DNA from 3 places in the Streptomyces aurantiaciflavus genome. Region 2 is predicted to be linked to each of the others. Evidence: predicted binding sites of a transcription regulator. Region 2 holds the regulator's gene; each other region holds the start of a gene.
What was found. The regulator HspR, encoded in region 2, represses chaperone genes until heat shock. The targets are predictions, from matches to a motif close to TTGAGNNNNNNNNNCTCAA.
Positions count from the first base shown of each region.

Region 1 (7,336 bases), on a different contig from region 2:
CCCCCAGCTTGGTCTTGATCGAGAACGGGCGTACGCCGCCCCAGGGCTCCCCGGGGCTTCTCGGTGCGTCCGGCCCGGCGCTCATGGCGTCGGGGTCTCCAGCGCGTATCCCACACCGTGCACCGTGCGGATCCGCTCGGCCCCGATCTTCCGGCGCAGCGCCTTGATGTGGCTGTCGACCGTGCGGGTGCCGGAGGCGTCCGCCCAGTCCCACACCTCCGCGAGGAGCTGCTCACGGGAGAGCACCGCGCGCGGGGTGTTCGCCAGGCACACCAGGAGGTCGAACTCGGTGGGCGTGAGATGAACATCCTCACTCCGCACCCGTACGCGCCGCTGCGCGTGGTCGATCTCCAGCTCGCCGAGCCGCAGGATGCCGGAGCGCGGCGTCGCCGCGGCCAGCGCGGCCCGCTCGACGCGGCGCAGCAGCACGTGCACGCGTGCGGCGAGCTCGCGCATCGAGAACGGCTTGGTCATGTAGTCGTCGGCGCCCACGCCGAGCCCGACCAGCATGTCGGTCTCGTCGTCGCGCGCGGTGAGCATCAGCACCGGCACCGGGCGGGCGGCCTGCACACGACGGCAGACCTCCAGACCGTCGAAGCCGGGCAGCATGATGTCGAGGATCAGCAGATCGGGCTGCCAGGCCTCCGCGGTGTCGACGGCCGCCGGTCCGTCGCCCGCCGTTTGCACGAGGAATCCCTCGGCGCGCAGGCGGGCCGCGATGGCGTCGACGATCGTCGGGTCGTCCTCCACGACCAGAACGCGGCGCTGAGCGCCCGGGGTCGCCGTCGTCGTGCCGTTGTGCGAGGTTTGTGTCTGCTCCATCGCCCGCCCCTGAGGTGCTTTCCGGAATCAGTGGGGTGATCCCTTGTTTGCGCATGACTGCGGTTGACGCGTAAATGATCGGCGTCAGGGCAGCAACGTACCCGGAGTCACCGCGGGTTTGCTATCCAGGTCGAACAACGGGTCGAACGGCGAGGTGTACGACGTCCGGCACGCCTCGGGCAACAGGGATCTCTTCGGTACGCACCTGTTGGAACCCGGCATTCCCCAAGGTTCCCTCGAATTCCGGAGAAGGCTGCGCGGACCATACGGCCAGCACCCCGCCGGGTCTCAACACCCTTGCGCAGCCTGCGAGTCCGGCCGGAGAGTAGAGGCCGCCGTTGCCTTCCGTGACGGTCCAGTCGGGCCCGTTGTCGATGTCGAGGCACAGCGCGTCGAACGTGGCGGATGTCTCATTGACGTAGTCGAGCAGATCCGCTTCTTCGATCTTTGTGCGCGGATCGGCGAGAGCCGGGCCGGAGAGGGCGGCGAGGGGACCGTCGAGATGCCAGTCGATCACGGCGGGTTCGCGTTCGACGACCGTGATGCGGCCCCAGCGGGGGTCGGCGGCGGCGTGCGCGAGCGAGAAGCCGACGCCCAGGCCGCCGATCAGCACCTCCGGCGCCGGGCGGTCGTCCAGCGCGGCCAGAGCGGCGTCGACCAGCAGTCGCTCCGAGCGGCCGTCGGAGGTGTCCATCAGGAAGCAGCCGTTGGCGATGATCTGGAGCAACTCGCCGTGCCGGCGCAGCACGACCTCGCCGTAAGGGCCCTCACGACGGTCCAGGACTTCGGGGATGTCGTAGGAGAGGGGCATCCGTCCATCCTTCCACCGGGGCTGACGGATCGTTGAGCGATTTTCGGGAGGGTCGCTCGTACGGGGGTGAACGGATGCGTGTGCTTGACGCGCGCCGGGGCGGAGGGGAGCGGGAAGCGCGTCCGGGACGAGGCGGGGAACCTTCGGGGTTGCTGTGAATGTGCTGTCGCGTGGCGTGGATCACAGACAGAGGCGCGTGGGGCACGAAGGGTGGAGGGAAACGGAAGGAGCGCCTCGGTGGAACGTACGGCACCCCCCGCCACGGCTGACTCGAGCGCTCCGTCGGCGCCCCTGCCCGATGTCTCCGGGCTGCTGGACGGCGTGCCGCGGCAGCGGACGCCCGGAGCTCCGGCCCCGCGGACGCAGACACAGACGCAGACAGAGGCACAGACGCGGACGAAGGCACTTCCGCGTCCCTGGCTGCTGCTGCCCACCCCGACCGGCACGCCGTTCACCTTCGGGTACGCGGCCGTTCTCGCCGTCACCTCCTACATCGCCGCCCACGCCGACTCCGCACTCGTACGGACCCTGCTCCAGGCGTCCAGCACCGACGTCGCCCATCTGCTGCGGGAGCCGGTGCCGGTGCTGATGGCCAGCGCGATGTGGGTCGCGGGCGGGATCACCTCGCCGTTCGTCCTCGGCTTCCTCCTCGTCCTCACCGCGCTGGAGCGGCGCGTCGGGGGCGCCCGCACGGCCGGTGTCTTCCTGCTCGGACACGTCCTGGCCACCCTGGCGACCGAGGTGCCGGTCGGCCTGGCCGTGTGGGTGGGCCACCTCCCCGACAGCTCGCTGCACCGGCTGGACTACGGCATCAGCTTCGGCGTCGCCGCGAGTGTGGGGGCGCTGGCGGGGTTGTTGACGCCGTGGCTGCGGTGGCCGTTGCTCGCGTTGTTCGGGGGGATGCTGGTGCAGGACCTGATCGCCCTCACGGATCCGGTGACGAACTGGGGGCACCTGATCGCGCTGGGGGTGGGGATGGGGGCTTGGCCTTGGGTACGGCGGGCGGCGGCGGCTGCGGCCGCGTAGCCTTCCGCCTCGGCTTCGCCATCGGCGGATGTGTTTCCCAGCCGCACCGCCCGTGCGGGTTTCGTTGTCGGGTGCGGGTGGCCCTCGTGGGGTGTGTTCGTCGTCGGCGGCTGCCGGTGCGGGGCGGCGGCGAGTGGGTGAGTGGGTTTCTCCTAGGGGCAGCGGGTGTCAATCGTCGTGCAGCACCGTGCCGTCCTCCAGCAACGTCGGGTGGAGTTTCATCGGGCCGTAGTCGTCGAGGTCGGACGGGCGGGGTGGTTCGGGGCCGTCCGGGCCCAGGCGGACCAGGCGTTCCACGCGGCAGACGCGGAAGAGGCGGTCCTCCACTCTGGCCTCGTCGGCGCGGCCGGCGGCTCGGTACTCCTCCGCTGCCCGGGCGTAGACCGCCTTCTTGCGCTCGTCGAACCGGAACACCAGGGCCCAGAAGCGCGCCAGCCCCTCGTACAGCAGGCGGCGGGCCGCGTGCGGGGTCGGCATGAGGGCACCGCGCGGTGTCCAGCCCGTCTCGTCGCGCTCGGCCACCGAGAAACCGACGGGAAGGCAGACGACCTCCGGATGCGTCACCACCGCCCGCGCGGAGTCCTCGCGGACGTCGGCGGGAAAGTGGGCTTCCGTGTAGGCGAAGTCCCGCAGGCCGAGCCGTAGGGCGCCGGCCATCGGACCCTCGTCGCGGTCGGGGTCGAGGACGAAGCCCACGTCGGGGGAGGGGGCGTCGTCGCGGCCGTCCCAGGAGCGGTCCGCCGGTTCCGGGTCGGTGGGGCGGGGCGGCTCGGGTTCGTCGTCGCCGACGCGGGCGAACTCGTCACCGCGGACGACCCGGTAGCGCACGCCCAGCGCTTCGACCTCGTCGGCCGGTTCACGCTCCAGGACGGCCACGGCCGCGAGCAGCGCGCGGCGGACGGCCGGGTCGTCGGTGCCGTCCTTCGCCGTGAACCACAGGTGCGAGTTCAGGCCGTCCCGGGCCTGCTGGGGCATGCCGTTCACCACCGGCTTCAGCAGCCGCCAGCGGGACTCGCCCGCGGACGCGTCCAGCGCGGCGACACCGAAGACCGGCCCGCGCGGTGCGATGTACGGGTAGCGCCTTGACGCCTCGACGGCGTCCGCCTCGGTCACCCAGGCGACGGGATCGTCGCGGCGGACCAACTCCACGTGGAGGGCGTCGAGATGTTGCTTCCAGTCATCGGTCATGTGCGCATTGTGGTGGGGGTGGGCGGTCGATTCGGCGTGAATGCCGGAAGTGGGAGGAGTGGTGGAGGGGTGGGAGGGGCCGTTCGGCGCGTGGAGCGACGTACCGGCGGGAGCGACGTACCGGCGGGGGCGGGGTGCGGCGCGCCCGGGGCGCTGTGACGCGCGCCGCGCCGCGGGCCCGCCACCTCCCGCCGTCCCGTGCGCCCAGCCACCGGCCCGCCGCTCCTCGCCGCCCCGCCCTATCCGTCCACCCCCACGAACCTCGCGCTCGTCAGCGCCGCCGTCACGCTCCACCCCAGCGACTCGTACAGCGCTCGCCCCGCGGGTGTCCCCGCCAGGACTCCCGTCTCCGCGCCCTCGGCCGCCGCCGCGGCCTGCAGGGTCCGCATGACGATGCTGCCCAGGCCCCGGCGCCGGTGCTCGGGGGCGGTCTCCATCTGGTCGATGACGGCGGTGGCGCCGGTGGGGGCGACCTGGCCCCGGGCGGCGAAGGAGCCGTCGGGGGCGGCGAGCAGTACGCGGGTGACGCCGCCGCGCGTCCAGGTGCGCAGCCGGTAGCCCTCGGGGGCTCGGGCGGGTCCCGCGTCCGGCCGCAGCGGCACCGTCATCAGCCACCCCGGCTCCGGGTCCACCCACCAGCGCTCACCCAGCCACGCCCCGACCACCGCCGGGTCCTGGAACACCTTGAGCCACACCCCGGCCCCGGTCACCCCGTCCGCCACCTTGCGCACCACCGTCTCCTCGACACCCTCGCCGACCTGCGCGAAGACGTGCCGTGACACGTGCGTCGCCTGGCCCACGTCGATGGTGAACCCCCACGGCTCGCGCACGGGCGGAGCCGCCCCGCGGGACACGACCCACCCGTCCACCCATGCCCGTACGGTTCCGTTCACAACACTCTCCTGTAATGGGTGCAAGTCGATAGCATCTATTACTGTCACGACGATATGCCGTCCTGTGTCCCGTGTGGCAGACGTGATCGCTCACAGCGAACTGCGGCCCGGGAACAATCCGGAGCCGCCATGCATTGAGTCGGCATAACTCAACTTGACTGCCTAAGGGGAGATCATGGCTGCTGAGTCCGCAGCGTTCACACCGCTCACCCTGCCCGTGCTGCCGCTCGACGACGAGGTCGTGCTGCCCGGGATGGTGGTTCCGCTGGACCTCAACGACGCCGATGTGCGTGCCGCGGTGGAGGCCGCCCAGGCCGCCGCCCGCTCGGAGCCCGGGAAGCCGAGGGTGCTCCTCGTGCCGCGCATCGACGGGACGTACGCGAGCACCGGCGTGCTCGGCACGGTCGAGCAGGTCGGCCGGCTGGCCGACGGTGACCCGGGTGCCCTGATCCGCGGTCGTGGCCGCGTGCGCATCGGCGCGGGCACCACCGGCCCCGGGGCGGCGCTGTGGGTCGAGGGCACACGGCTCGACGAGAAGGTGCCCGAGCCCGTGCCCGGCCACGTCACCGAACTGGTCAAGGAGTACAAGGCGCTCGCCACCGCCTGGCTGCGCAAGCGCGGCGCCTGGCAGGTCGTCGACCGGGTCCAGGCCATCGACGACGTCTCCGCCCTCGCCGACAACTCCGGCTACTCGCCCTTCCTGACCACCGAGCAGAAGGTGGAACTCCTGGAGACGGCCGACCCGGTCGCCCGCCTGAAGCTCGCCACGCAGCAGCTGCGTGACCACCTCGCCGAGCAGGACGTCGCCGAGACCATCGCCAAGGACGTCCAGGAGGGCGTCGACAAGCAGCAGCGCGAGTTCCTGCTGCGCCGTCAGCTGGAGGCCGTCCGCAAGGAACTGCGCGAGCTCAACGGCGAGAAGGAGGGCGAGGAGTCCGACGACTACCGCGCCCGCGTCGAGGCCGCCGACCTGCCCGAGAAGGTCCGCGAGGCCGCCCTCAAGGAGGTCGACAAGCTGGAGCGGTCGAGCGACCAGTCACCCGAGGGCTCCTGGATCCGCACCTGGCTGGACACCGTCCTCGAACTGCCGTGGAACGAGCGGACCGAGGACGCCTACGACATCCAGGGCGCCAAGGCGATCCTCGACGCCGAGCACGCGGGTCTGGAGGACGTGAAGGAACGGATCACCGAGTACCTCGCGGTGCGCAAGCGCCGTGGCGAGCGCGGGCTGGGCGTCGTCGGCGGGCGGCGCGGTGGTGCCGTACTGGCCCTCGTGGGACCGCCCGGTGTCGGCAAGACCTCGCTCGGCGAGTCCGTCGCCCACGCCATGGGCCGCAAGTTCGTCCGCGTCGCCCTCGGCGGTGTCCGCGACGAGGCGGAGATCCGCGGCCACCGGCGTACGTACGTCGGCGCGCTGCCCGGCCGGATCGTGCGGGCCATCAAGGAGGCCGGGTCGATGAACCCGGTCGTGCTCCTCGACGAGATCGACAAGGTGGGGTCGGACTTCCGGGGCGACCCGGCGGCCGCCCTGCTGGAGGTGCTGGACCCGGCGCAGAACCACACCTTCCGGGACCACTACCTGGAGGTCGAACTCGACCTGTCGGACGTGGTCTTCCTCGCCACCGCCAACGTGCTCGAAGCCATCCCCGAGGCCCTGCTCGACCGTATGGAGCTGGTCCGGCTCGACGGCTACACCGAGGACGAGAAGATCGTCATCGCCCGTGACCACCTGCTCCCGCGCCAGCTGGAGCGGGCGGGGCTCGACAAGGACGAGGTCTCGATCGACGAGGGCGCGCTGCGCAAGCTGGCCGGCGAGTACACGCGCGAGGCCGGGGTCCGCAACCTGGAGCGGTCCATCGCCCGGCTGCTGCGCAAGGTCGCGGCCCAGCACGAACTGGGTGAGCGCGAGCTGCCGTTCACCGTCACCGACGATGACCTGCGCGGCCTGATCGGCCGGCCGCACCACGTGCCCGAGTCCGCCCAGGACCCGGCCGAGCGGCGGACGGCGGTGCCGGGTGTCGCGACGGGGCTCGCGGTCACCGGTGCCGGTGGTGACGTCCTCTACGTCGAGGCGTCCCTCGCCGACCCGGAGACCGGCGCGGCGGGGCTGACCCTGACCGGTCAGCTCGGCGACGTGATGAAGGAGTCGGCGCAGATCGCGCTGAGCTTCCTGCGCAGCCACGGAGCCGAGCTCGAACTGCCGGTCGGCGACCTGAAGGACCGGGGCGTGCACATCCACTTCCCGGCGGGCGCGGTGCCGAAGGACGGCCCGAGCGCGGGCATCACGATGACGACGGCGCTCGCGTCCCTGCTGTCCGGGCGGCTGGTCCGTACGGACGTGGCCATGACGGGTGAGGTGTCCCTGACCGGCCGGGTCCTCCCGATCGGCGGTGTGAAGCAGAAGCTGCTCGCCGCCCACCGGGCCGGCGTCACCACCGTGATCATCCCCAAGCGCAACGAACCCGACCTGGACGACGTCCCGGCGGAGGTGCTGGACAAGCTCGACGTCCACGCCGTCACCGACGTCCGCCAGGTTCTGGAACTGGCGCTGTCCCCGGCGACGAACGGGGCGGCGCCCGAGGTTCCGGTCGCGGCG
Region 1 covers NZ_JBNCAQ010000015.1:168,550-175,885, reverse strand. The annotation lists gene ACPT94_RS20235 (sensor histidine kinase) at 1-85, opposite strand, end outside; gene ACPT94_RS20230 (response regulator transcription factor) at 82-822, opposite strand; gene ACPT94_RS20225 (spermidine synthase family protein) at 944-1,633, opposite strand; gene ACPT94_RS20220 (rhomboid-like protein) at 1,871-2,659, shown strand; gene ACPT94_RS20215 (DUF5954 family protein) at 2,828-3,847, opposite strand; gene ACPT94_RS20210 (GNAT family N-acetyltransferase) at 4,087-4,740, opposite strand; gene lon (endopeptidase La) at 4,916-7,336, shown strand, end outside.
Region 1: lon (endopeptidase La) is a predicted target of HspR. The motif match lies at 4,875-4,893, and genes of this name have one in related genera.

Region 2 (7,336 bases):
GTCACCAACTCCTCCGACAAGGCACAGAAGTTCGCGGCCTGGCTGCTGGGCGAGGCGGACGGTCCGAGCCCGCTGCTGAAGGACTCCGTGGTCTTCGACGTCACCGCGGTCGACGCGCCCGCCACCAAGTCCCAGGTCGGGCGGCAGGACGGCGCCTGGCAGGGGCTGTTCTTCCCGGCCACCGGCGACGCCTCCGACAGCTTCTCGATCCCCGCGAAGACCGAGTTCACCTGGAAGGTCACCGTCGGGCTCGGCGCCAACTACCCCACCAACGACGGCAACTTCAAGCTGATCGCGGACGCGCTGGAAGGCGAGGTCGACGCCGACCGGACCCGCAACACCGTCGTCTTCAAGACGGACCCGCAGATCACGCCGGGCAAGCTGAACGTGGCCTGGGGGCGGGAGGACGACGTCGTCGCCCGCCCGGGCCGACGCGCCGGCCTGACGCTGAACGCCACCGCCACCGGCCCCGGCGAGTTCCCGGCCGAGCTGAGCCGCAGCGTCTCCGCGCAGGGCTTCCGCGAGGGCGCCGGTCACCCGGACTTCATCCTGGAGGCCGAGGTCGGCGGCAAGATCGTGAAGCTCAAGGAGCTCAACGAGAGCGAGTGGGAACTGCCCGCCATCCCGAAGGGCTTCAGCGCGGCCTCGGGCAAGAACAGCATCAGGCTGTACCTGTCCCTGGGCAAGAACACCGACATCAAGAAGGACACCGAGGTGCCGCTGGAGGCCCTGTTCTCCATGGAGGACGCCTGGGGCTTCAACGGCGCCCGGACCGAGGTGCCGGCCGGCCCGGCGGAGACCACCCCGGGCTCCCCGTCGGCCTCCCCGTCTCCTTCGGCTTCCGCCTCGCCCTCCCCGTCCGCCTCCACCTCCGCGACCCCGTCGCCGTCCACCTCCACCACCCCGGCGGCCGCCACGACGACGACCACCACCACGGACACGACCACGACCACCACCGGCGCCCTGGCCGACACCGGCTCCAGCGCGAGCAAGCAAGCGGCCCTCGCCACCGCCCTGGTGCTCGTGGGCGGCGCGGCCACCTGGCTCGGCGCCCGCCGCCGTCGGGGGACGCGCGCCTGACGCCGCGTCACCACAACGAAGGGCCCGGAGGAAGCGGTTCGTCCTCCGGGCCCTTCGGCGCCGTACAACCAATCCGGGTGCTGGCAGGTCCATTCCAACGGCGGCTGATCTCCGTCGTCACCGGACAGGACCGAAGGACTCAAGCACCGAATGACCCGAGCCCGACGCACGACCGCTGCCACAGCCACCGCGGCCGTGCTCGCCACCGCGGGCGGCCTGCTCGCCGTCACCGCGGCGCCCGCCTCCGCGGCCGTCACCTGCACCTCGCCCGTCTTCAAGCGGCAGCTCTTCGCGAACACCGCCTTCTCCGGTACGCCGAAGAAGACCGACTGCGACGCCGCGATCAACGAGAACTGGGGCGCCGGCGCGCCCGCCACCGGCCTGCCGGCGAACAACTTCGGCGTCCGCTGGACCGTCACCCGCGACTTCGGCTCCGGCGGCCCCTTCGCGCTGAACGCCGCCGTCCAGGACGGCATCCGCGTCTACGTCGACGGCGTCCGCAAGGTCGACCTGTGGAAGAACGTGTCGACGACGGTGAAGAAGACCGTCAACGTCACCGTCCCGGCCGGCAGGCACACCCTCCGCGTCGACTACGTGAACTGGACGGGCAACGCCAACGTCGGCCTCACGTACACACCGCGGACCTCCGCGACCGTCGACACGGTCGCGCCGCTGGCGCCGAGGGGCGTCTGGACGTCGTACGACAACGTCGGTCTCAAGGCGTACGTGCGCTGGGCGAAGAACTACGAGATGGACCTCGCCGGGTACCACGTCTACCGGCGGCTCTCGGGAAGCACCAGCTGGTCCCGGGTGAACAGCGCCCTGCTGACGGGCACGGGCTACACCGACACCCCGCCGCCCACCGGCCAGGCCTACTCCTACGAGGTCCGCGCCGTGGACAAGGCCGGACGGGTGTCGCCCGGTTCGGCGGACGTCTCCGTCACCACCGTCGACCGTACGGGCCCGGCGGCACCGACCGGCCTGGCCGTCACCGGTGAATGCTACGGAAACCGGCTCGCCTGGAACCCCGTGACGGGCGCCGCCAAGTACCGGGTGGAGTACTCCGCGCAGGCCTCGGGCCCCTTCACCCTGCTGGACCTCACCACGGACACGCGTTACCGCGACCTCGACGCCCCGTGCAACGCGCTGCGGTACTACCGCGTCCTGGCCCTGGACCCGCTCGGCAACCCGTCGGCTCCCTCGGCCACGGTGGTCGGCGACGGAGTGGACCGGACCCCGCCGGAGGCGCCCTTCGAGACGAAGGCATGGGCAGACGCATCGAACGTGGACGTCTACTGGAAGGTGTCGGCCTCGACCCAGGCGGACATCACGCAGGAGGGCACGTTCCGGGTCTACCGCTCCGCGGGCACCACGGTCTCCCCCGACGCGCAGCCCCTCAGCTGCGAGGTCCGGGCGCCCGGGGGCACCTCCTCCTCCACCCCGTGGTACGAGGCCATCTGCCCGAGCACCGACGACTGGAACGCCGACAGCGTCTACGCCTACGCGGTCACCGCCGTCGACCAGTTCGGCAACGAGTCCCCGCGCACGACCGTGATCGCCCGTAACCAGGACGCGGTGCCGCCCGCCCCCGTGACCGGGCTGAAGGCCACACCCCGCAGGGACGGCGTCCTCGTGGAGTGGAACGCGAGCCCCGAGGCGGACGTGTCGACCTACGACGTCCTCTACGGCGTGATGAAGGACGGCAAGCCCGAGTGGCTGGGCCCCTGCAACAACGGTTCCATCGGGAACACCGCCCAGCTGTGCATCAACCTGCCCGACGGCGAGGAGTACGTCTTCACCGCCGTGGCCGACGACCGGTGGGGCAACCAGCTGCCCTTCACCGACCCCTCGGTGCCCTACGTGACCGCGACCGAGCTCGATGTGCGTCCCTCGGTCCCGGCCCCCGAGGGCAGCCCGGTCTCCGTCACCAGCGGCTGGAGCCTGTACAAGTGGATGCCCGTGTCCTGGAAGTGCGCGCCCGGAGCGGACTGCTCCCAGGTGACGGGCTACCACGTGGACCGCTGGGACCCGGCGCTGGGCGCGTACGTACGCCTCACCCAGGCCCCGCTCACCACCGACCACTACGAGGACCCCGGCGTCAAGCTCGGTGACACCTACTTCTACCGCGTCACCGCGGTCATGGCCGACGGCTCGGAGAGCGTCCCGGGCACCGGCTGGCGCCTGTACGCCGCCACGGTCTAGTGCCGCGGCAGGCAACGTTTGCCCGTTGAGGAGCGGCGTCCGGTGCGTGCTCTCGGTGTGCCGGCCGGAAGCCCTCGTACTGGATGTACTTGGGCTTTCGGCCGGTGCGGCGAGAGGGCGTGCCGGGCGTCGCGACGGGGCGAACGTTGCCTGTCGCGGCACTAGTACGGGCCGGCCCACGCGGCAGGGCCCGTCACCCCACCGGGTGACGGGCCCTGCCGCATACCGCTGAAACGGCTGGTCCGTCAGTCCGTCTGCTGCCGCTTCGGCCGCCACACCACCAGCGCGCTGGTCTGCTGGACCTCCTGGTACGGCACCAGATCGCGGCGGTAGGACGCGTGGACCGCCGCCTCGCGCTGCTGCATCGCCGCCGCCGCGCCTTCCAGGGCGTCCTGGAGTTCGGCGACCCGGGACTGCAGCGCCGCGACCTGGTTCTCCAGTTCGATGATCCGCTTGATGCCGGCCAGGTTGATGCCCTCGTCCTGGGACAACTGCTGGACGGTGCGCAGCAATTCGATGTCACGCGCCGAGTAGCGGCGGCCCCGGCCGGCCGTGCGGTCCGGGGACACCAGGCCCAGACGGTCGTACTGGCGCAGCGTCTGCGGGTGCAGGCCGGAGAGCTGGGCCGCCACCGAGATGACGTAGACCGGGGTCTCCTCGGTCAGTTCATACGGGTTGCGTCGACGGCCATCCATCTGATCAAGCTCCCTTCGCGGCCTGGAACAGCTCCGCCCGCGGGTCCTCCCCCGCGGTCGCCTCGCGATACGCCTCGAGCGCGTCACGAGCCTTCCCCGTCAGGTCCTTCGGGACACTCACCTCGACGGTGACCAACAGGTCGCCGCGGGTGCCGTCCTTGCGGACCGCGCCCTTGCCCCGGGCGCGCATGGTGCGTCCGTTGGGCGTGCCGGGCGGCAGCTTCAGCGTGAGCGCCGGGCCGCCGAGGGTGGGAACACGGACCTCGCCGCCGAGGGCCGCCTCCGCGAAGGTCACCGGCACCGTCACCGTGAGGTTGTCGTCCTTGCGGCCGAAGACCGGGTGCGGGTCGACATGGACGACGACGTACAGGTCGCCGGACGGGCCGCCGCGCTCGCCGGGGGCGCCCTTGCCGCGCAGCCGGATGCGCTGCCCGTCGGTGACGCCCGCGGGGATGCGGACCTGCATCGTGCGGGACGACTTGGCGCGGCCGCTGCCCTTGCACTCCAGGCAGGGGTGCTCGGCTATCAGGCCGCGGCCCTTGCAGTCGGGGCAGGGGTCGGTGAGGGAGAACCCTCCGCCGGATCCCCGCGCCACCTGGCCGGTGCCGACGCAGGTCGGGCACACGCGTGGCGTGCCGTTCTTGTCGCCGGTGCCGGAGCAGGCCTTGCACGGGGACTGCGAGGTCATGCGCAGCGGGACCGTCGCGCCCTCGATCGCCTCGGTGAAGCTGAGGGTGACCTCGGTGTCGATGTCCTGGCCCCGCCGGGGCTGGGTGCGGGCGCCCGTGGTGCCGCCGCGGTTGAACAGGCCCCCGAAGACGTCACCGAGCCCGCCGCCGAAGCCGCCGGCCCCCCCGCCGCCGCTCTGGGCGCCTCCGAAGAGGTCGCCCAGGTCGAAGTTGAAGGAGCCGCCGCCCGCGCCCGGCCCGGGGCGGAAGCCGCCGTTGCCGAAGAGGGCGCGTGCCTCGTCGTACTCCTTGCGCTTCTTGGGGTCGCCGAGGACGTCGTTCGCCTCGGAGATCTCCTTGAAGCGCTCCTCGGCCTTGGTGTTGCCCTTGTTGGCGTCCGGGTGGAACTCGCGGGCGAGCTTCCGGTACGCCTTCTTGATCTCGGCCTCGGTGGCGTCCTTGGGGACGCCGAGGACCTTGTAGTAGTCCTTCTCGATGAAGTCCTTGGTGCTCATCCTCGACGTCCCTCCTCTCTCATCGATTCAAGCTCAGCCCTCGTCCGGGCCACCGCTCTCCTTGTCGTCGGCCGCCGCGTCGGTCTCCTCGGCCGGCTTGACCGTCTGGGCCCCCGGCTGGGGTTCGGCCACCGCCACCCGCGCGGGGCGGATGGTGCGCTCGCCGATCCGGTACCCGGGCTGCAGAATCGCCACGCACGTCGTCTCGGTGACGTCCGGCGCGTAGCTGTGCATCAGGGCCTCGTGGATCGTCGGGTCGAAGGGCTCGCCCTCCTTGCCGAACTGCTGCAGACCCATCTTCGCCGCGACGGTCTCCAGCGACTCGGCGACCGACTTGAAGCCGCCGACGAGCTCGCCGTGTTCCCGGGCGCGGCCGATGTCGTCGAGCACGGGCAGGAGCTCGGTCAGGAGGTTCGCGATGGCGATCTCCTTGACCGCTATCCGGTCGCGCTCGACGCGGCGGCGGTAGTTCTGGTACTCGGCCTGGAGGCGCTGGAGGTCCGCGGTGCGCTCGCCGAGCGCGGTGCGGGCCTGGTCCAGCTGGGCCGTCAGGCTGGTGATCTGTGCGTTCACGTCCCCGGCCGGGGCCGCGCCCTCCTCCGGCGAGGGGGCGGCGGCCTTCGGCTCGGCGTCGTCGGGGGTGGCGCCGGAGGGGACGTCGGGCTTCTCCTCGAAGCCCGGGGTCTCCTCCGTCACGCGGCACCGTCCTTGCGCTCGTCGTCCACGATCTCGGCGTCCACGACGTCGTCGTCGGCGGCCTTGCCGCCGGCGGTGGCGCCCTCGGGGCCGCCCGCGGCCTGCGCGGCCTGGGCGTCGGCGTACATGGCCTGGCCCAGCTTCTGCGAGACGGCGGCGACCTTCTCGGTGGCGGTGCGGATCTCGGCGGTGTCCTCGCCCTTGAGCTTCTCCTTCAGCTCGGCGACGGCCTCCTCGACCTCGGTCTTGATCTCGCCGGGGACCTTGTCCTCGTTGTCCTTGAGGAACTTCTCGGTCTGGTAGACCAGCTGCTCGCCCTGGTTGCGGGCCTCGGCGGCCTCGCGGCGGCGGTGGTCCTCCTCCGCGTACTGCTCGGCCTCCTGGCGCATGCGGTCGACCTCGTCCTTCGGCAGCGAGGAGCCGCCGGTGACGGTCATCTTCTGCTCCTTGCCCGTGCCGAGGTCCTTCGCGGTCACGTGCATGATGCCGTTGGCGTCGATGTCGAAGGACACCTCGATCTGCGGGACACCGCGGGGCGCCGGCGGCAGACCGGTCAGCTCGAACATGCCGAGCTTCTTGTTGTACGCCGCGATCTCGCGCTCGCCCTGGTAGACCTGGATCTGCACCGACGGCTGGTTGTCCTCGGCCGTCGTGAAGATCTCAGAACGCTTCGTCGGGATCGTGGTGTTGCGCTCGATGAGCTTCGTCATGATGCCGCCCTTGGTCTCGATACCGAGGGACAGCGGGGTCACGTCGAGGAGCAGGACGTCCTTGACCTCACCCTTCAGCACACCGGCCTGGAGCGAGGCGCCGATGGCGACGACCTCGTCCGGGTTCACACCCTTGTTGGCCTCCTTGCCGCCGGTCAGCTCCTTGACGAGCTCGGCGACGGCGGGCATACGGGTGGAGCCACCGACGAGGACGACGTGGTCGATCTCGGCGAGCTGGATGCCGGCGTCCTTGATGACGTTGTGGAACGGCGTCTTGCAGCGCTCCAGCAGGTCCGCGGTCAGCTGCTGGAACTGGGCGCGGGTGAGCTTCTCGTCCAGGTGCAGCGGGCCCTCGGCGGACGCGGTGATGTAGGGCAGGTTGATCGAGGTCTCGGTGGAGGAGGACAGCTCGATCTTCGCCTTCTCGGCAGCCTCACGCAGACGCTGCAGAGCCATCTTGTCCTTGCTCAGGTCCACGCCGTGGCCGGCCTGGAACTGCTTGACCAGGTAGTCGACGACGCGCTGGTCCCAGTCGTCACCACCGAGGTGGTTGTCGCCGTTGGTGGCCTTCACCTCGACGACGCCGTCACCGATCTCCAGGAGGGACACGTCGAAGGTGCCGCCGCCGAGGTCGAAGACGAGGATCGTCTGGTCGTCCTTGTCGAGGCCGTACGCGAGCGCGGCCGCGGTGGGCTCGTTGACGATACGCAGGACGTTGAGACCGGCGATCTCGCCGGCTTCCTTCGTCGCCTGGCGCTCGGAGTCGTTGA
Region 2 covers NZ_JBNCAQ010000011.1:176,746-184,081, forward strand. The annotation lists gene ACPT94_RS15570 (hypothetical protein) at 1-1,080, shown strand, start outside; gene ACPT94_RS15575 (PA14 domain-containing protein) at 1,231-3,282, shown strand; gene ACPT94_RS15580 (heat shock protein transcriptional repressor HspR) at 3,528-3,977, opposite strand; gene dnaJ (molecular chaperone DnaJ) at 3,982-5,160, opposite strand; gene grpE (nucleotide exchange factor GrpE) at 5,194-5,856, opposite strand; gene dnaK (molecular chaperone DnaK) at 5,853-7,336, opposite strand, start outside.

Region 3 (7,336 bases), on a different contig from region 2:
TCGGGCGAACCGGCCCGGAGGCGATCGAGCGGCATGTGTCGCTGCGCATGACCCGGCAGCGGCTGCTGGACGGCCAGGACCCGCCGCACCTGTGGGTGGTGATGGACGAGACGGTGCTGCGCCGCCCGGTGAGCGTCGACGCCGGCGTGATGCGCGAACAGGTCGACAAGCTGCTGGAGTTCGCCGAGCGGGACCGGATCACCCTGCAGGTGGCCGAGTTCGCGGACGGCCCGCACCCGGGGACGTCCGCGCCGTTCTCGCTGTTCCGTTTCGCCGAGCCCGAGCTGCCCGACATGGTCGTCACCGAGTACCTGTCCGGCGCCCTGTACCTGGACTCGCGCAAGGAGGTCTCCGCGCATCTGGAGGTCCTCGACCACATGACGGCGCACGCCGCGTCGGCGCAGCGCACCAAGAAGCTCCTGCGGGACCTCCGCGCGGGCTTCTGAGCACGGCACGTCACCGCCGTGCTCCGGCCACCACCGCACGTTCGAGGAGAAGACCCCGCATGACCGGATCCGAGTCCGAGGCAGCCGTCCGCATCGACACCAGCAGGCCGCACCCGGCCCGGGTGTACGACTGGTGGCTGGGCGGCAAGGACAACTACCCCGTGGACGAGGAGCTGGCCCGCAGGATCCTCGCCGTGGACGGCACGGTGGTGCGCGGGGCGCGCGCCAACCGCCGGTTCATGCAGCGGGCCGTGCGCACGGCCGCCGAGGCCGGGACACGCCAGTTCCTGGACATCGGCACCGGCATCCCCACCGAGCCCAATCTGCACCAGGTCGCGCAGGCCGTCGCCCCGGAGTCGAGGGTCGTGTACGCGGACAACGACCCGATCGTGCTCCGGCACGCGGAGGCGCTGCTGCACGGCTCGGCCGAGGGCTCCACGCGGTACGTGCACGCCGACGTCCGCGACGTCGACACCCTGCTGGAGCGGGCGGCCGACTCGCTCGACCTCGGCCGGCCGGTCGCCCTGTCGCTGGTGGCGCTCACCCACTACCTGGGCGACGACCCGGACGGCGACGACGTGTACGGGCTGCTGAAGCGGTACGTCGCCGCGCTCGCCCCGGGCAGCCACCTGATCCTGTCCCAGGTCACCCCCGACCTGAACCCCGAGGCCGTCGAGAAGGCGGCGAACCAGTTCCGGCGGAGCGGCACCCCCTTCCACCCCCGCACGCTGGCGGAGTTCGCCCGCTTCTTCGAGGGCCTGGAGCTGCTGGGACCGGGCGTGATCCCGGTCTCCGGCTGGCGTCCGGACCCCGAGGACGTGGCCCTCCAGGCGGAGGGCATCGTGCCGGTGTACGCGGGCGTCGCCCGCAAGCCCTGACGGAAGCGGCGCGGGAGCCGACGCCGCCCGGGTGGCCGGGCGGCGTGCGCTCTCGACGCCGTCGGCCCGGTCCCGTCTCCCGGGGGGCCGGGCGGCGTGCTGCCTACGCGCCCTTGGCCTGGTCGCGGTCCTCGTCGTCGACGATCTCCGCGTCGACGACCGTCTCGTCGTCCTGTTGCCGCGCCGAGCCGCCTTCCGAGGCGCCCCCCGCCGTCGCGCCGTCCGCCGGCGGTGTCTCCTGCTGGGCCTGCGCGTACATCGCCTGGCCCATCCGCTGGCTGACGGTGGCGAGTTTGTCGACGCCGGCGCGCAGGGGGCCGGTGTCGGCGTTCTGCTCCAGCAGCGTCCTCAGCTCCGCGACCGCCGACTCGACCTCGCCCTTGGTGTCGGCCGGCACCCGCTGCTCGTTCTCCCGGAGGAACTTCTCGGTCTGGTAGACGAGTTGTTCGGCCTGGTTGCGGGTCTCGGCGGCCTCCCGGCGCCGGTGGTCCTCCTCCGCGTACTGCTCGGCGTCCCGCATCATGCGGTCGATGTCCTCCTTGGGGAGGGCCGAGCCGCCCGTCACGGTCATCTTCTGCTCGCGGCCGGTCGCCAGGTCCTTGGCGGAGACGTGCATGATCCCGTTGGCGTCGATGTCGAAGGCCACCTCGATCTGCGGGACCCCGCGCGGGGCCGGCGGCAGCCCGGTGAGGTCGAAGACGCCGAGCTTCTTGTTGTACGCGGCGATCTCGCGTTCGCCCTGGTAGACCTGGATGCCGACCGAGGGCTGGTTGTCGGCGGCGGTGGTGAAGATCTCCGAACGGCGGGTGGGGATCGTGGTGTTGCGTTCGATCAGCTTCGTCATGATGCCGCCCTTGGTCTCGATGCCCAGGGACAGCGGGGTGACGTCGAGGAGCAGGACGTCCTTGACGTCGCCGCGGATCACGCCCGCCTGGAGGGCGGCGCCCACGGCCACCACCTCGTCGGGGTTCACTCCCTTGTGCGGGTCCTTCCCGGTCAGCTCCCGCACCAGCTCCGTCACCGCGGGCATCCGGGTCGAGCCGCCGACGAGGATGACGTGGTCGATCGCGGCCAGCTTGATGTTCGCGTCCTTGACGGCCTGGTGGAACGGTGTCTTGCAGCGGTCGAGCAGGTCGGCGGTGAGCTCCTGGAACTGGGCGCGGGTCAGTTTCTCGTCGAGGTGCAGGGGGCCCTCGGCGGAGGCAGTGATGTAGGGAAGGTTGATCGTCGTCTCGGAGGAGCTGGACAGTTCGATCTTCGCCTTCTCGGCGCCCTCGCGCAGCCGCTGCAGGGCCATCCTGTCGTTGCTCAGGTCGACGCCGTACTGGCCCTTGAACTTCTTCACGAGGTGCTCGACGATCCGCTGGTCCCAGTCGTCGCCGCCGAGGTGGGTGTCGCCGTTGGTGGCCTTGACCTCGATGACGCCGTCGCCGATCTCCAGCAGGGACACGTCGAAGGTGCCGCCGCCGAGGTCGAAGACGAGCACGGTCTGCTCCTCGCCGCGGTCGAGGCCGTAGGCGAGGGCGGCGGCGGTCGGCTCGTTGATGATCCGCAGCACCTTCAGGCCGGCGATCTCCCCGGCCTCCTTGGTGGCCTGCCGCTGGGCGTCGTCGAAGTAGGCGGGCACGGTGATCACCGCGTCGGTGACGTCCTCGCCGAGGTAGGACTCGGCGTCCCGCTTCAGCTTCTGCAGGACGCGGGCGGACAGCTCCTGGGCGCGGTAGCGGGTGCCGTCCACGTCGCCCTGCTCCGGGAAGCGCCAGTGCGCGTCGCCCATGTGGCGCTTGACCGAGCGGGCGGTGCGGTCGACGTTGGTCACGGCCTGCCGCTTGGCCACCTCGCCGACGAGCACCTCGCCGTTCTTGGCGAAGGCCACGACCGACGGGGTGGTCCTGGCCCCCTCCGCGTTCGCGATCACCGTGGGCTCGCCGCCCTCCAGCACCGCCACCACCGAGTTCGTGGTCCCGAGATCGATTCCGACCGGACGTCCCATCGCTGTCCCCTTCCACCAAGGAGCCCCGCGCTTCGACTTCCAGCACAAAACTTGAGCGGGCTCCTGTCAATGGGGCCTGGGCGCCCCACCGGGCAGCCGGCGGACAGGTTCCCGCCGGTCACGTAGACAGGTGCCCCACCGGCAGCTTTCGATGCGGCTCCCCGCGCAGCCGGACCGCCCGCCGCGGCCGGTCCGTGATCAGGACGTCCACCCGCCGGTCGGCCAGGAAGGTGCGCAGCCCGGCGTCGTCGTTCACGGTCCACACCATGGTGAACAGGCCGTGCCGGGCCGCCCCGCGCAGCACGGTGGCGCGGGCCAGCCGGTGGTGCACGGCCACACCGTGCGCGCCGCAGGCCCGCAGGCGCCGCAGCGGGAACAGCTCGCTCACCCGGGTCCCCACCAGCCGGCCCGCGGCGATCTCGGCGCGGTCCCGGCCCAGCGACAGCGCGGTGCGCACGCCGGGGAAGGACCGGGTGATCGCGGCGACGGAACGGTCCTCCAGGGTGGTGGCGACGAACCCGTCCCGGCCGAGCAGCGCCACCGCCCGGTCGATCAGCTCACGCTCGTACCCGGCCTCCTTGAGGTCCAGGTGCCCGACCAGCCTCCCGGCGGCCAGCGCCATGACCTCCTCGACGACGGGCACGGCGTGTCCGGTGCGTGCGCACAGCTCGGCGTAGGTGATCCGGGACAGCGGCGGTCCGGTACGGCAGGCGCGGGCGTCGTGGTGGACGACGAACACGCCGTCGGCGGTCCGCCGGACGTCGAACTCGACGTACTCCGCGCCGGAGACGAGCGCGTCCTCGTACGCCTCCCGGGTGGCGGCGCCACAGCGCTCCGAGCCGCCGCGGTGGGCGGAGACGGCGGGGCGCGACCCCATGGGCCTCACCTCCCCGTCCGGTGACCGGCGGTTCCCGGCACCGTGGTCGTCCTTCCGTCTGCCGGCCGCAGCCCGTTATACCCGGCCCGGCCGCCCCGAACCGAACGGGGGTGCGAGCCGCCCGTGACGGACGCCCCGCACCCCCGGCAGGTCCCGCGCCGGCTCAGGCGAGCTTCGCCGACAGCGTGATCGGTACGGCCTTCAGGGCCTGGCTGACCGGGCAGTTGGCCTTGGCCTCCTCGGCGGCGGCGACGAACTGGTCGTTGTCCAGGCCCGGCACCGTGCCCTCCACGGTCAGGTGGATGCCCGTGATGCCCTCACCCGGCTGGAAGGTGACGTCGGCGGAGGTGACGAGCTTGGTGGGCGGGGTGCCGGCGCCGGCCAGGCCGTGCGACAGCGCCATGGAGAAGCAGCTGGAGTGGGCGCCGGCGATCAGCTCCTCCGGGCTGGTCTTGCCGTTCGCCTGCTCGGCGCGCGACGGCCACGACACCGGCTGCTGGCCGATGCCGGAGGAGTCGAAGGTGACGACGCCGTTGCCCTCGAGAAGGTTGCCTTCCCAGACGGTGTGTGCGGAGCGCGTGGTGGCCACGACGATTCCTTTCCAAGACTGGCTGTTTCGGCTGGGGCGGTCCCGTTGCCGGGTGCCTGGGCCCATCCGATCACACCCGGAGGCGCGGCACCCAGCGGACCCCGCGGCGACGGGCCGGGCGCGTCGCTGATACCGCTTCGATCACACGGCCGGCCATGGCCGGCGGAACACCTGACGGGCAGGGCGGCGAAGCCCTACAGTCCCTACATGCTCGAACTCTTCCAAGTCCTCGGGGGCATAGCGGGATTTGGTGGGATCGCACTCGGTGTGCTCTACCTGCTCTACCGGGACTTCGTGCGCGACATCATCCGCACCAGGATGTTCCGTACGCTCACCGCGACCCAGGCGACCGCGCTGTTCGGCGCCGTCATCGTGCTCGCCTTCGCCATCGCGATCCTCGGCATCTTCGCCACGCTCGCCGAGAGCAAGGGCGTGCCGCAGTTCCTCCTGCTGGTCGGGATGCTGCTGCTGTTCCTGCTCGCCGCGCTCTTCCTCGTGGCCCGCGTGACCGCGGGCGGCACGCGGGCGGCCCGGCGCACCGACGCCCCGGCCGGTGTCGAACGGTCGCTGACGACCGTACGCAGGCATGTGGAACGCGGCGAGCCGGACGCGGCGGAGCGCGCCCTGGAGGCCTCGCACCTGGACCGGGAGTCGGAGGCGTTCTGGTACTGGAAGGCCCGGATCGCCCTGGCCCGGGGGAACCACCAGGTGGCCTCCGGATACGCCGACGAGGCCCTGAAGCTCGACGCGCGCAGCCCGCACGGGCTCGCCCTGAAGATCATGCTCCTGCTGCTCGCCAACGACCCGGCGCAGCGCGACCGGGCCGTGCGGCTCGCCGAGGAGAACACCGGGCTCAGCGCCGACCTCGACGCCTGGCTGCGGCGACTACGGGCCGAGAACATGTTCGATGGCGGGATGCGCACCCGGACCCAGTTCGAGACACGGTGCCCGCTTCCCGCCCGGAGTACGGAGGGTGCGCATGTCGACTGAGCCGAAGGGCGGGAATCCGGGGGGCACGGGCGGCAGACCGGCGGTCCTGTATGTGGGACCTGACGTCGATGCCGGGGACGTCGAGGAGGCCCGGAGCAGTGAGCCGTGGTTGTCCGTGGGGTACGGGTCGTCGGACACGACGGCGACTGTGCGTTCGCCCGAGGAGGTCGACGCGTTCGTCGCGGAACACCCCGGCGCCCTGATCCTCGTCCATCCCGGCGAGGAGCGCCCGGCGCTGCCCGGCGAGCCGGGCGATGTCCTGTGGAACTTCTTACGGGCTGGGTTCGTGCTCCTGATGTGCGGCGCCGACGAGGCGGGGCCCGTGCCGTCCGTGCCCGGGCCGCCTCTGCGGCAGCCGGCGTTCCTGCTCCTCGACTGGCCGCGCTCGCCGGCCCGCGAGGGGGTCTCACGCCCCTCGCAGTGGGAGAGGGAACAGGAGGTCTGCCGGACCGTGGCGGAGGCGCACGGGCTGCGCGTCGTCCATCCCCTCACCGACAACGCCTCGGCCTGGCTCCACGCCCGCCGTGTGACCTTGGGGCCCCGACGTTCCTTCGAGCACACTCCGACCGTGCTGCTCCGTCGCGACCTCACGCCGCCGCCCTCGGGCAGCCCGGACGTGAGGCTCTGGCGGTGGCTGCGGCAAGGGCTGGTGATCCGCTCGTGGCGGCCGAGGCGGAGGCTCCTCGAGTCCGCGCTCGATCTCGAGGACCAAGGGGCAACGACCACGGCGGACAGGGCGGCGCCGGACGAGGAGCCGCCGGCGGCGCGACGCGGAGCCCTGCGACGGTCGCGCCCGAGCGGAGTGTGGCTGGGCGGCGGCGAGGACGTGCTCGAGAAGCGTGTGAGCAACCGCGCCCACGTCGGCCCACGAGGCCGCCTGGTGGGAGGGCTGGCGCGCGGCACCACCCCTCCGGCCCACCCCCACGCCCCCCGCGACACCTCCCTCCCCCTCCCCCCCGACGGCCTCTACGTCCGCCGCAACAACGCCTTCGGCACCCGCTCCTCCCTCGGAGTCAAGGAACTGATCGAGCAGGGGGTGATCGTCGGGCAGGAGCACATCAGGTTCGACGACTTCGTGGTGTCCCGGGACGGGCAGGTGCCCGGCCCGGCAGCCGGGGAGGCGATCGGCGTCAGCCATGGGCTCGCCGCCGTGACGGGCGAGTTCAAGGCGAACGAGGCGACGACCCACTTCGTGGAGATCGCCCTCAAGGCCGGCCCGACCCCTACGGACCCGACCCCCGCCGCGGAGCCGCTGCCGGTGAACTTCGTCTTCGTCGTGGACACCAGCGGCTCGATGAGCGGGGAGAAGCTCGACACCGTCAAATCGGCGTTGCATACGATCTACGGTCAACTGCGTCCTGCCGACTGTCTGGGCATCATCGCCTTCGACCACGGCGTGCGCACCGTGCTCTCCGCCGCGACCAAGGCGGAGCTGGAGGAGTCCGGCAGCTTCGCGGCGGCCGTCTCCGGTCTGTACGCCCACGGCGGCACGGACCTCAATCTCGGTGTGCAGTACGGGATCGACGAGATCGGCCGCAACGCGGTGAGCGGGCGCACCGTCAA
Region 3 covers NZ_JBNCAQ010000025.1:114,346-121,681, reverse strand. The annotation lists gene ACPT94_RS27860 (Sco1979 family transcriptional regulator) at 1-446, shown strand, start outside; gene ACPT94_RS27855 (SAM-dependent methyltransferase) at 506-1,324, shown strand; gene dnaK (molecular chaperone DnaK) at 1,428-3,317, opposite strand; gene ACPT94_RS27845 (glycerophosphodiester phosphodiesterase family protein) at 3,436-4,194, opposite strand; gene ACPT94_RS27840 (OsmC family protein) at 4,358-4,783, opposite strand; gene ACPT94_RS27835 (hypothetical protein) at 4,991-5,773, shown strand; gene ACPT94_RS27830 (VWA domain-containing protein) at 5,763-7,336, shown strand, end outside.
Region 3: dnaK (molecular chaperone DnaK) is a predicted target of HspR. The motif match lies at 3,369-3,387, and genes of this name have one in related genera.